DNA from 3 places in the Lysinibacillus capsici genome. Region 3 is predicted to be linked to each of the others. Evidence: a T-box and tRNA genes for the amino acid it is inferred to sense, from the RefSeq annotation. Region 3 holds a T-box; the other regions hold tRNA genes.
What was found. The T-box of region 3 lies ahead of LCP48_RS16500 (valine--tRNA ligase). A T-box ahead of a tRNA ligase gene usually reads a tRNA of that ligase, here a tRNA-Val.

Region 1 (3,269 bases), 1.5 Mb from region 3:
TCTGGGCCGTGTCTCAGTCCCAGTGTGGCCGATCACCCTCTCAGGTCGGCTACGCATCGTCGCCTTGGTGAGCCGTTACCTCACCAACTAGCTAATGCGCCGCGGGCCCATCCTATAGCGACAGCGAGATGCCGTCTTTCAGTCTCTTGCCATGAAGCAAAAGAGATTATTCGGTATTAGCCCCGGTTTCCCGGAGTTATCCCAAACTATAAGGTAGGTTGCCCACGTGTTACTCACCCGTCCGCCGCTAACGTCAAAGGAGCAAGCTCCTTTTCTGTTCGCTCGACTTGCATGTATTAGGCACGCCGCCAGCGTTCGTCCTGAGCCAGGATCAAACTCTCCATAAAAGAAATTTGATTAGCTCAAATTGTTTTGCTGGCATCATGTTTGATGTCCAAAATTGTGTTTCGTTCACTAGTAAAACTAGCTACTTAAAACTTTATTGATTACGTTTTGCTTGTTCAGTTTTCAAGGTTCATGTATTTGAATTGGTGGAGCCTAGCGGGATCGAACCGCTGACCTCCTGCGTGCAAGGCAGGCGCTCTCCCAGCTGAGCTAAGGCCCCGTTTTTTTATTTTTAGGAAATGGTCGGGAAGACAGGATTCGAACCTGCGACCCCTTGGTCCCAAACCAAGTGCTCTACCAAGCTGAGCTACTTCCCGTTGTTCTTATGGCGCGCCCGACAGGAGTCGAACCCATAACCTTCTGATCCGTAGTCAGACGCTCTATCCAATTGAGCTACGGGCGCATTTAAAATGGTGCCGAGGACCGGAATCGAACCGGTACGGTAGTCACCTACCGCAGGATTTTAAGTCCTGTGCGTCTGCCAGTTCCGCCACCCCGGCACATTTGGAGCGGAAGACGAGGTTCGAACTCGCGACCCCCACCTTGGCAAGGTGGTGTTCTACCACTGAACTACTTCCGCATGTGCATAAGCTTTTTTTATCTGGCAATGAAAATAATGGTGCGGGTGAAGGGAGTCGAACCCCCACGCCTTGCGGCGCTAGATCCTAAGTCTAGTGCGTCTGCCAATTCCGCCACACCCGCTTATTATTATTTGAAAATGGTGAGCCATGAAGGACTCGAACCTTCGACCCTCTGATTAAAAGTCAGATGCTCTACCAACTGAGCTAATGGCTCGAAAAAATGGTGCCGGCTATAGGAATCGAACCCACGACCTACTGATTACAAGTCAGTTGCTCTACCTGCTGAGCTAAACCGGCATATGGTGGAGGATGACGGGCTCGAACCGCCGACCCTCTGCTTGTAAGGCAGATGCTCTCCCAGCTGAGCTAATCCTCCTGGGTATTATGCCTAGCGATGTCCTACTCTCACAGGGGGAAGCCCCCAACTACCATCGGCGCTAAAGAGCTTAACTTCCGTGTTCGGTATGGGAACGGGTGTGACCTCTTTGCCATCATCACTAGACTTATTAAAAGACAAGATTTATTATACCATATTTCAGTATAAATACAAGCTTTTTTTAAAGCTTACTTGTTCTTTCAAAACTGGATAAACGGCACATTGAATGTTTCAAACTTTTTTGGTTAAGTCCTCGATCGATTAGTATTCGTCAGCTCCATGTGTCACCACACTTCCACCTCGAACCTATCTACCTCATCGTCTTTGAGGGATCTTACTTACTTGCGTAATGGGAAATCTCATCTTGAGGGGGGCTTCATGCTTAGATGCTTTCAGCACTTATCCCGTCCACACATAGCTACCCAGCGATGCCTTTGGCAAGACAACTGGTACACCAGCGGTGTGTCCATCCCGGTCCTCTCGTACTAAGGACAGCTCCTCTCAAATTTCCTACGCCCACGACGGATAGGGACCGAACTGTCTCACGACGTTCTGAACCCAGCTCGCGTACCGCTTTAATGGGCGAACAGCCCAACCCTTGGGACCGACTACAGCCCCAGGATGCGATGAGCCGACATCGAGGTGCCAAACCTCCCCGTCGATGTGGACTCTTGGGGGAGATAAGCCTGTTATCCCCGGGGTAGCTTTTATCCGTTGAGCGATGGCCCTTCCATGCGGAACCACCGGATCACTAAGCCCGTCTTTCGACCCTGCTCGACTTGTAGGTCTCGCAGTCAAGCTCCCTTGTGCCTTTACACTCTACGAATGATTTCCAACCATTCTGAGGGAACCTTTGGGCGCCTCCGTTACCTTTTAGGAGGCGACCGCCCCAGTCAAACTGTCCGCCTGACACTGTCTCCTGCCCCGCTAAGGGGCATGGGTTAGAATTTCAATACAACCAGGGTAGTATCCCACCGACGCCTCCTTCGAAGCTGGCGCTCCGAGATCTCTGGCTCCTACCTATCCTGTACAAGTTGTACCAAAATTCAATATCAGGCTACAGTAAAGCTCCACGGGGTCTTTCCGTCCTGTCGCGGGTAACCTGCATCTTCACAGGTACTATAATTTCACCGAGTCTCTCGTTGAGACAGTGCCCAGATCGTTACGCCTTTCGTGCGGGTCGGAACTTACCCGACAAGGAATTTCGCTACCTTAGGACCGTTATAGTTACGGCCGCCGTTTACTGGGGCTTCAATTCGCAGCTTCGCTTGCGCTAACCACTCCTCTTAACCTTCCAGCACCGGGCAGGCGTCAGCCCCTATACGTCACCTTACGGTTTTGCAGAGACCTGTGTTTTTGCTAAACAGTCGCCTGGGCCTATTCACTGCGGCTCTCATGCGCTTGCACGCTCAAGAGCACCCCTTCTCCCGAAGTTACGGGGTCATTTTGCCGAGTTCCTTAACGAGAGTTCTCTCGCACACCTTAGGATTCTCTCCTCGACTACCTGTGTCGGTTTGCGGTACGGGCACCTCTCACCTCGATAGAGGCTTTTCTTGGCAGTGTGAAATCAGGAACTTCGTCCATACGGACTCGCCATCACAGCTCAACGTTACAGTGTGCGGATTTGCCTACACACACGCCTTACTGCTTGGACGCGCACAACCAACGGCGCGCTTACCCTATCCTACTGCGTCCCCCCATTTCTCAAACGGTGAGGAGGTGGTACAGGAATATCAACCTGTTGTCCATCGCCTACGCCTATCGGCCTCGGCTTAGGTCCCGACTAACCCTGAGCGGACGAGCCTTCCTCAGGAAACCTTAGTCATACGGTGGACGGGATTCTCACCCGTCTTTCGCTACTCATACCGGCATTCTCACTTCTAAGCGCTCCACCAGTCCTTCCGGTCTGACTTCAACGCACTTAGAACGCTCTCCTACCACTGACATCGTAGATGTCAATCCACAGC
Region 2 (3,269 bases), 1.2 Mb from region 3:
AGTGGATCTAGTCCGTCTAAATCAAGTGATAAATGTAAACCATCTACATTTCGTTCCTTTAAATAAGCAAGTGCATCTTCCATCACACGCGTCATGCCAAGTCGGTCAATTTCATGCATTGTATATACTTTAATTCCTTGTTGACGAATCAATTCACGTTCTCCCGGATCTACTGAACGAGCTCCAATAATAATCACGTTTTCTGGCTTAATTTTTGGAGCATAGTTGCGAATTTGCACTAAACGTTCATGTCCTAGCCCAATACTAACAGCTAACGGCATCCCATGTATATTGCCTGAAGGTGTTGTTTCAGGTGTATTTAAATCTGCATGAGCGTCATACCAGATAACACCGAGATTTTTGTAATGCTCACCTAATCCAGCTAATGTTCCAATAGCAATGCTATGGTCTCCACCAAATACGAGTGGGAATTTCTTTTGTTCCACTACTTCATGCACACTATTTGCTAATGCAGTACTAACATCTACAACTTCCTCTAAATTTAGTAATTTTTCATCCACAGCTCCGTCAGCAAGCTTTTGACTAACACGAATATCCCCTTGATCCTGTACATCGTGTCCGATAGCCTCTAAACGTTCAACAATACCTGCATATCGAATAGCACTTGGTCCCATATCTACCCCACGGCGTGTTTGTCCGTAATCTGTTGGTACTCCAATAATAGAAATATTAAGTTTATTCATGTTTTTATACCCCCTAAAAGTTATAAGATTATTGTAAAGCCTACATACCACTTGGCTCAACTCGACAAAAAGTTGTATATTTATTCATTTATAAATAACATAAAAAAATCTCCTACTGTTTTCAGCAAGAGATTAGTTATCTGTAGTTAATATAACACTTTTGAATAATTTTCATTCTAAAAAAGTGAGCCATGAAGGACTCGAACCTTCGACCCTCTGATTAAAAGTCAGATGCTCTACCAACTGAGCTAATGGCTCATAAAAGAAAAAATGGCTGGGGTACTAGGATTCGAACCTAGGCATGACGGAATCAAAATCCGTTGCCTTACCGCTTGGCTATACCCCAATCATTTATAAAACTGGTGGAGGGGGACGGATTCGAACCGCCGAACCCTAAGGAGCGGATTTACAGTCCGCCGCGTTTAGCCACTTCGCTACCCCTCCGAAATAACACAATAAGAATGGTGGAGGATGACGGGCTCGAACCGCCGACCCTCTGCTTGTAAGGCAGATGCTCTCCCAGCTGAGCTAATCCTCCATAGAAACAGGTGTTATATCACAGTTTATATTCTTTATAAAGCCTATGTTTTAAATGGTGACCCCTACGGGATTCGAACCCGTGTTACCGCCGTGAAAGGGCGGTGTCTTAACCACTTGACCAAGGGGCCAATATTATGTCTCAAACAAGACAAGAATTATAATAACATTTTTCATTAATAATTGCAATGCTTTTCCACAAATTTTTTTATGTATTATAGCATTTGAAAAAAGGACAAAAAAATGGCTCCGAAGGCAGGACTCGAACCTGCGACAACCTGATTAACAGTCAGGTGCTACTACCAACTGAGCTACTTCGGAACAATGCTATTCACTTTGGTTTTAGACAACCTCTTAAGTACATTTATTATTATAGCAAGCATTATAAATAATGCAACACATTTTGTGAAAATTTTTATATTTTTTGTCGAAGTATGCTCTTATATTCGTTTGAAAGCATAATAGTTCTCTATTAATTCTAATATTTCTATTTAACGTACTAAATATTCTTGCTGTATATTATTGTAATTGTTAAAATAAAAATAGTTTTATGAATTTTCTATCAAATTTTCTGGGGGAGGATGTTCAAGATGGTATCAAATGATTTAATTGCACCTGAATTTTATAACATCACAGAGGAATTAGAAAAATTTTCGCAAGATAGTGATCGCCAAGCAATACGTTGGTTAAATACACAACAAGAGAGACGTACAGTTTCTTATGTGGAGCTTAACCAAAAAATGAATCAATACGCAAACGCTTTTACGGAGAAGGGGCTTCAAAAAGGTGATCGTGTATTAGTTATTATTCCTCGACTTCCAGAAGCCTATTTCGTTTTTCTAGGCTGCTTAAAGGCTGGTATCGTACCCATTTCATGTTCAGAGATGCTACGTGCAAGCGATTTAGAATATCGGATGGAACATTCTTCTGCTAGTGCAGTTATTGCTTATGAGGCTTTTACTAGTGAAGTTGATCAAATTGCTTCTTCTGTAGACGCATTGAAAAATAAACTAGTGATCGGTGCTGCGAAAGAAGATTGGACTTCTTTAGATGAATTAGCAAGCAAGCAGCCAGCTACATTTACAGCTGTAGCTACTACACGTGATGACATGGCATTCCTTTCTTATACATCTGGTACAACTGGTAAACCTAAAGGCGTTGTTCATTCACATGGCTGGGGATATGCACATATTAGAACTGCAGCTTCAAAATGGCTTTGTGTACGTCAAGGGGACCTCGTGTGGGCAACAGCTGCTCCTGGTTGGCAAAAGTGGATATGGAGTCCTTTTTTATCCACAATCATGCTCGGCGCTACTGCATTTGTCTATCATGGTGGATTTGATGCAAAAACCTATCTTCAATTAATGCAGGATGAAAAAGTTAATGTTCTATGTTGTACACCGACCGAATACCGGATTATGGCGAAAATCGATAATTTACAAGACTACAATCTATCATCTCTACGAAGTGCCGTTTCTGCTGGTGAACCTTTAAATCGTCCAGTTATCGAAACATTTATGAATCATTTTGGACTAAAAGTACGTGACGGCTATGGACAAACCGAAAACACATTATTAATTGGTACACTCGAAAACACAGAATTACGTCCTGGTTCTATGGGTGTTCCAACTCCAGGTAATATTGTACGTATTATCGACAATGAAGGGAAGGAAGCACCAGTTGGCGAAGTTGGTGATATTGCTGTTCACAAATCTTCACCAGCTTTATTTAAAGAATATTATAAAGAACCAGAGCGCACACAAGCTGCATTTCGTGGGGACTGGTATATTACAGGTGATCAAGCAAAATGTGATGAAGACGGTTACTTCTGGTTTGAAGGTCGTGGGGATGACATTATTATTTCATCTGGTTATACGATCGGACCATTTGAAGTTGAAGATGCATTAAACAAACACGAAGCTGTACAAGAATGTGCAGTTGTAGCTGCGCCAGATGAAATTAGGGGGCATATTGTAAAGGCATTTGTTATCTTACGAGAAGGCTTCAAAGAATGTAATGAAGATGAGT
Region 3 (3,269 bases):
TTTTTAGTAGTATCTATTTTTAACTATGTTCAAATGGCAACACCCTAGCATACTATCCTTCAAATCGTCATATGATGCAAAGGGAGGGATTATTATCGAACACAAAACTTGGAATATGCGCGAAACATTTTGTTTTCCTGGATATGGCTGCCCAACTGAAATAGCAGCTGTTCAAATTAAGCCACAGTGGCAGGCAATGCAGTTAGAGGATTCTTTGCGACTTATGGGCATCTATCATATCACCGCACACGTTCGCTTTGATTTTCAAGATATGCAAGCATTTGCAGAAAATGAAGATTTAATTACAATTGATGCCCTTGATATTCAAGGAGATACTGGTTATTTTGAGTATGCCGTTCCTTTACATGTGGATTTACCAAAAGAATCCGATGTCAAAGATTTAATGGTCAAGGATATTCGCCCTAGTCTGACAAATCAGGTGTGTCAGCTTGAGTGGACAGTTACAAGTGCTTTCAATGAATATGAACCTGTTGTTGAAAAAGATGAGTTAGACAATCCGCACCTATCAACACATGCTTTCGAACAAGAGGAGACATTGGCTGTAATTGAAGAAAGTGTTCAAGTGAAACAACCTGCCGCAGTAGCAGCAGCTTCACGCCAAGAGAATTCTACAACAGTTGACCAAAAAGCTATATTAAGAGAATCCTCAAGCCATATTGTTGTACGTGAATCCAGTACTTGGCATGAAGTGCCTTCTATGATTTGGGATCTAACAGAAGAATATACACCGCTTAAAGTTCGTGTTTCAAATGATATCTTTCAAAAGTAAATAGCAGAGAAGTAGCAGGAGTAATAAGAAGACTAAATCACCTGATGTTGGCACAATAATGACACGGATAAACTGAAAAGCACAAATCGGCACGATAATGGTTCTGCAATAAAAACGAACTTGTCGTAGCCAGGGTGGTAAAAGCCAAGGGTTATACTTGCGTCGTCGCATTTGAATTGTCACTTCCTTTTCTCTTTACTTTCCTCTTACTAAAAGATGACTAAATCACTTGAAAAATGACACGATCCTGCGGTACAATAAGGAAAATCAAATACAGATGCTATGATAGGGAAGAGTAAATTTTGACTACATTTTCAGAGAGGAAACGGTAGCTGAGAAGTTTCTATTTGTACGGAATTGAAGGTAGCCCTTGAGCAGCTTTAGTGAACTAATAGTAGTTAAAGCCGGTTAAACACCGTTACCGAATTGAGAGCCAGTAGAATAGGCTGAGAAAATATGTCATTTAACATTTATCTTAACCCTGCTGGAATTAAAGGTGGTACCGCGAACTAAAACTCCTTCGTCCTTTTAGACGAGAGGAGTTTTTTTTATTGGGTAAAAAAATAAATAGTATTTCTTTACCAACAGTTTTCAAACAATAGGAGGAGTCAATATGACAGAAAACATTTCAATGCCAACTAAATATGACCCACAGTCCATTGAAGCTGGTCGCTATGAATGGTGGTTACAAGGGAAGTTTTTCGAGGCACAGCCTGAAAGTGGGAAAAAGCCCTATTCAATCGTTATTCCACCACCGAACGTAACAGGTAAATTACACCTAGGTCATGCTTGGGATACAACATTACAAGATATCCTCATTCGTATGAAACGCATGCAAGGCTATGATGCCCTATGGTTGCCAGGTATGGACCATGCGGGTATTGCAACACAGGCAAAAGTAGAAGCCAAGCTGCGTGAGGATAATATTACACGTTATGATTTAGGACGTGAAAAATTCCTTGAAAAAACATGGGAATGGAAAGAAGAGTATGCTGGACATATTCGTGATCAGTGGGCAAAGCTTGGTCTTGGATTAGATTATACACGTGAACGTTTTACATTAGACAAAGGTCTTTCAGATGCGGTAAAAACAGTTTTTGTTCAATTATATGAAAAAGGCCTAATTTATCGTGGTGAACGTATTATCAACTGGGACCCAGCAGCAAAAACAGCGTTGTCTGATATTGAAGTAATTTATCAGGATGTGCAAGGTGCCTTCTATCATATGAAATATCCATTAGCTGATGGCTCAGGCTATGTAGAAGTTGCTACAACACGTCCCGAAACAATGCTTGGTGACTCTGGAGTAGCTGTTCACCCGAACGATGAGCGTTACCAGCACTTAATTGGTAAAAATGTTATTTTACCGATTGTAGGTCGCGAAATTCCAATTGTTGCTGATGAGTACGTTGATATGGAATTTGGTACTGGGGTTGTAAAAATGACACCAGCCCATGATCCGAACGACTTTGAAGTTGGTAATCGTCACAATCTAGAGCGCATTCTAGTAATGAATGAAGACGGCACTATGAATGATCTTGCGGGCAAATATAAAGGAATGGATCGCTTCGAATGCCGTAAGCAAATTGTTGCTGATTTACAAGAAGCAGGTGTGTTAATTCGCATTGAAGAGCATATGCATTCAGTAGGACACTCTGAACGTTCTGGTGCTGTTGTTGAGCCATATCTTTCAGCACAATGGTTCGTTAAAATGCAACCACTTGCTGATGCTTCCCTAGAGCTACAAAAGGACGAAGAAGGGAAAGTAAACTTTGTTCCTGCTCGATTTGAAAACACATATTCTCGCTGGATGGAGAATATTCGCGATTGGTGTATTTCTCGTCAATTATGGTGGGGCCATCAAATCCCAGCCTGGTACCATAATGAAACAGGCGAAATATACGTAGGTAAAGAAGCCCCAGCAGATGCAGAAAACTGGACGCAAGATGAAGATGTACTAGATACATGGTTCTCTTCCGCACTATGGCCGTTTTCTACTATGGGTTGGCCAGATGAAGCAAATGAAGAATATAAACGTTACTATCCAACAAATACATTAGTAACAGGCTATGATATTATTTTCTTCTGGGTTTCTCGAATGATTTTCCAAGGCCTTGAGTTTACAGATCAACGTCCATTTAAAGATGTGCTAATTCATGGTTTAGTACGTGATGGTGAAGGGCGTAAAATGAGTAAATCACTTGGCAATGGTGTTGATCCAATGGATGTCATTGAACAATACGGTGCAGATTCATTACGCTACTTCTTAGCTACTGGTTCATCACCTGGTCAAGATTTACGCTATACAACTGAAAAAGTTGAAGCAGTATGGAACTTTGCCAATAAGATTTGGAATGCATCACGTTTTGCGCTTATGAATATGGATGGTATGACATATGATGAGATCGATTTAACGGGTGAAAAATCAGTAGCTGACAAATGGATTTTAACGCGCTTAAATGAAACGATTGAACGCGTA

Region 1: it encodes a tRNA-Val, which carries the amino acid that the T-box ahead of LCP48_RS16500 (valine--tRNA ligase) is inferred to sense. The anticodon was not compared.
Region 2: it encodes a tRNA-Val, which carries the amino acid that the T-box ahead of LCP48_RS16500 (valine--tRNA ligase) is inferred to sense. The anticodon was not compared.

Annotation. Positions count from the first base shown of each region.
Region 1 covers NZ_CP084108.1:178,035-181,303, reverse strand. The annotation lists rRNA gene LCP48_RS00945 (16S ribosomal RNA) at 1-347, opposite strand, end outside; tRNA gene LCP48_RS00940 (tRNA-Ala) at 490-565, opposite strand; tRNA gene LCP48_RS00935 (tRNA-Pro) at 586-662, opposite strand; tRNA gene LCP48_RS00930 (tRNA-Arg) at 672-748, opposite strand; tRNA gene LCP48_RS00925 (tRNA-Leu) at 757-845, opposite strand; tRNA gene LCP48_RS00920 (tRNA-Gly) at 851-925, opposite strand; tRNA gene LCP48_RS00915 (tRNA-Leu) at 963-1,047, opposite strand; tRNA gene LCP48_RS00910 (tRNA-Lys) at 1,065-1,140, opposite strand; tRNA gene LCP48_RS00905 (tRNA-Thr) at 1,148-1,223, opposite strand; tRNA gene LCP48_RS00900 (tRNA-Val) at 1,227-1,302, opposite strand; rRNA gene rrf (5S ribosomal RNA) at 1,313-1,428, opposite strand; rRNA gene LCP48_RS00890 (23S ribosomal RNA) at 1,544-3,269, opposite strand, start outside.
Region 2 covers NZ_CP084108.1:4,525,820-4,529,088, forward strand. The annotation lists gene rocF (arginase) at 1-704, opposite strand, end outside; tRNA gene LCP48_RS22405 (tRNA-Lys) at 890-962, opposite strand; tRNA gene LCP48_RS22410 (tRNA-Gln) at 976-1,050, opposite strand; tRNA gene LCP48_RS22415 (tRNA-Tyr) at 1,065-1,148, opposite strand; tRNA gene LCP48_RS22420 (tRNA-Val) at 1,167-1,242, opposite strand; tRNA gene LCP48_RS22425 (tRNA-Glu) at 1,298-1,372, opposite strand; tRNA gene LCP48_RS22430 (tRNA-Asn) at 1,486-1,562, opposite strand; gene mbcS (acyl-CoA synthetase MbcS) at 1,832-3,269, shown strand, end outside.
Region 3 covers NZ_CP084108.1:3,348,569-3,351,837, reverse strand. The annotation lists gene LCP48_RS16510 (hypothetical protein) at 26-790, shown strand; gene LCP48_RS16505 (hypothetical protein) at 767-973, opposite strand; T-box leader at 1,064-1,321, shown strand; gene LCP48_RS16500 (valine--tRNA ligase) at 1,404-3,269, shown strand, end outside.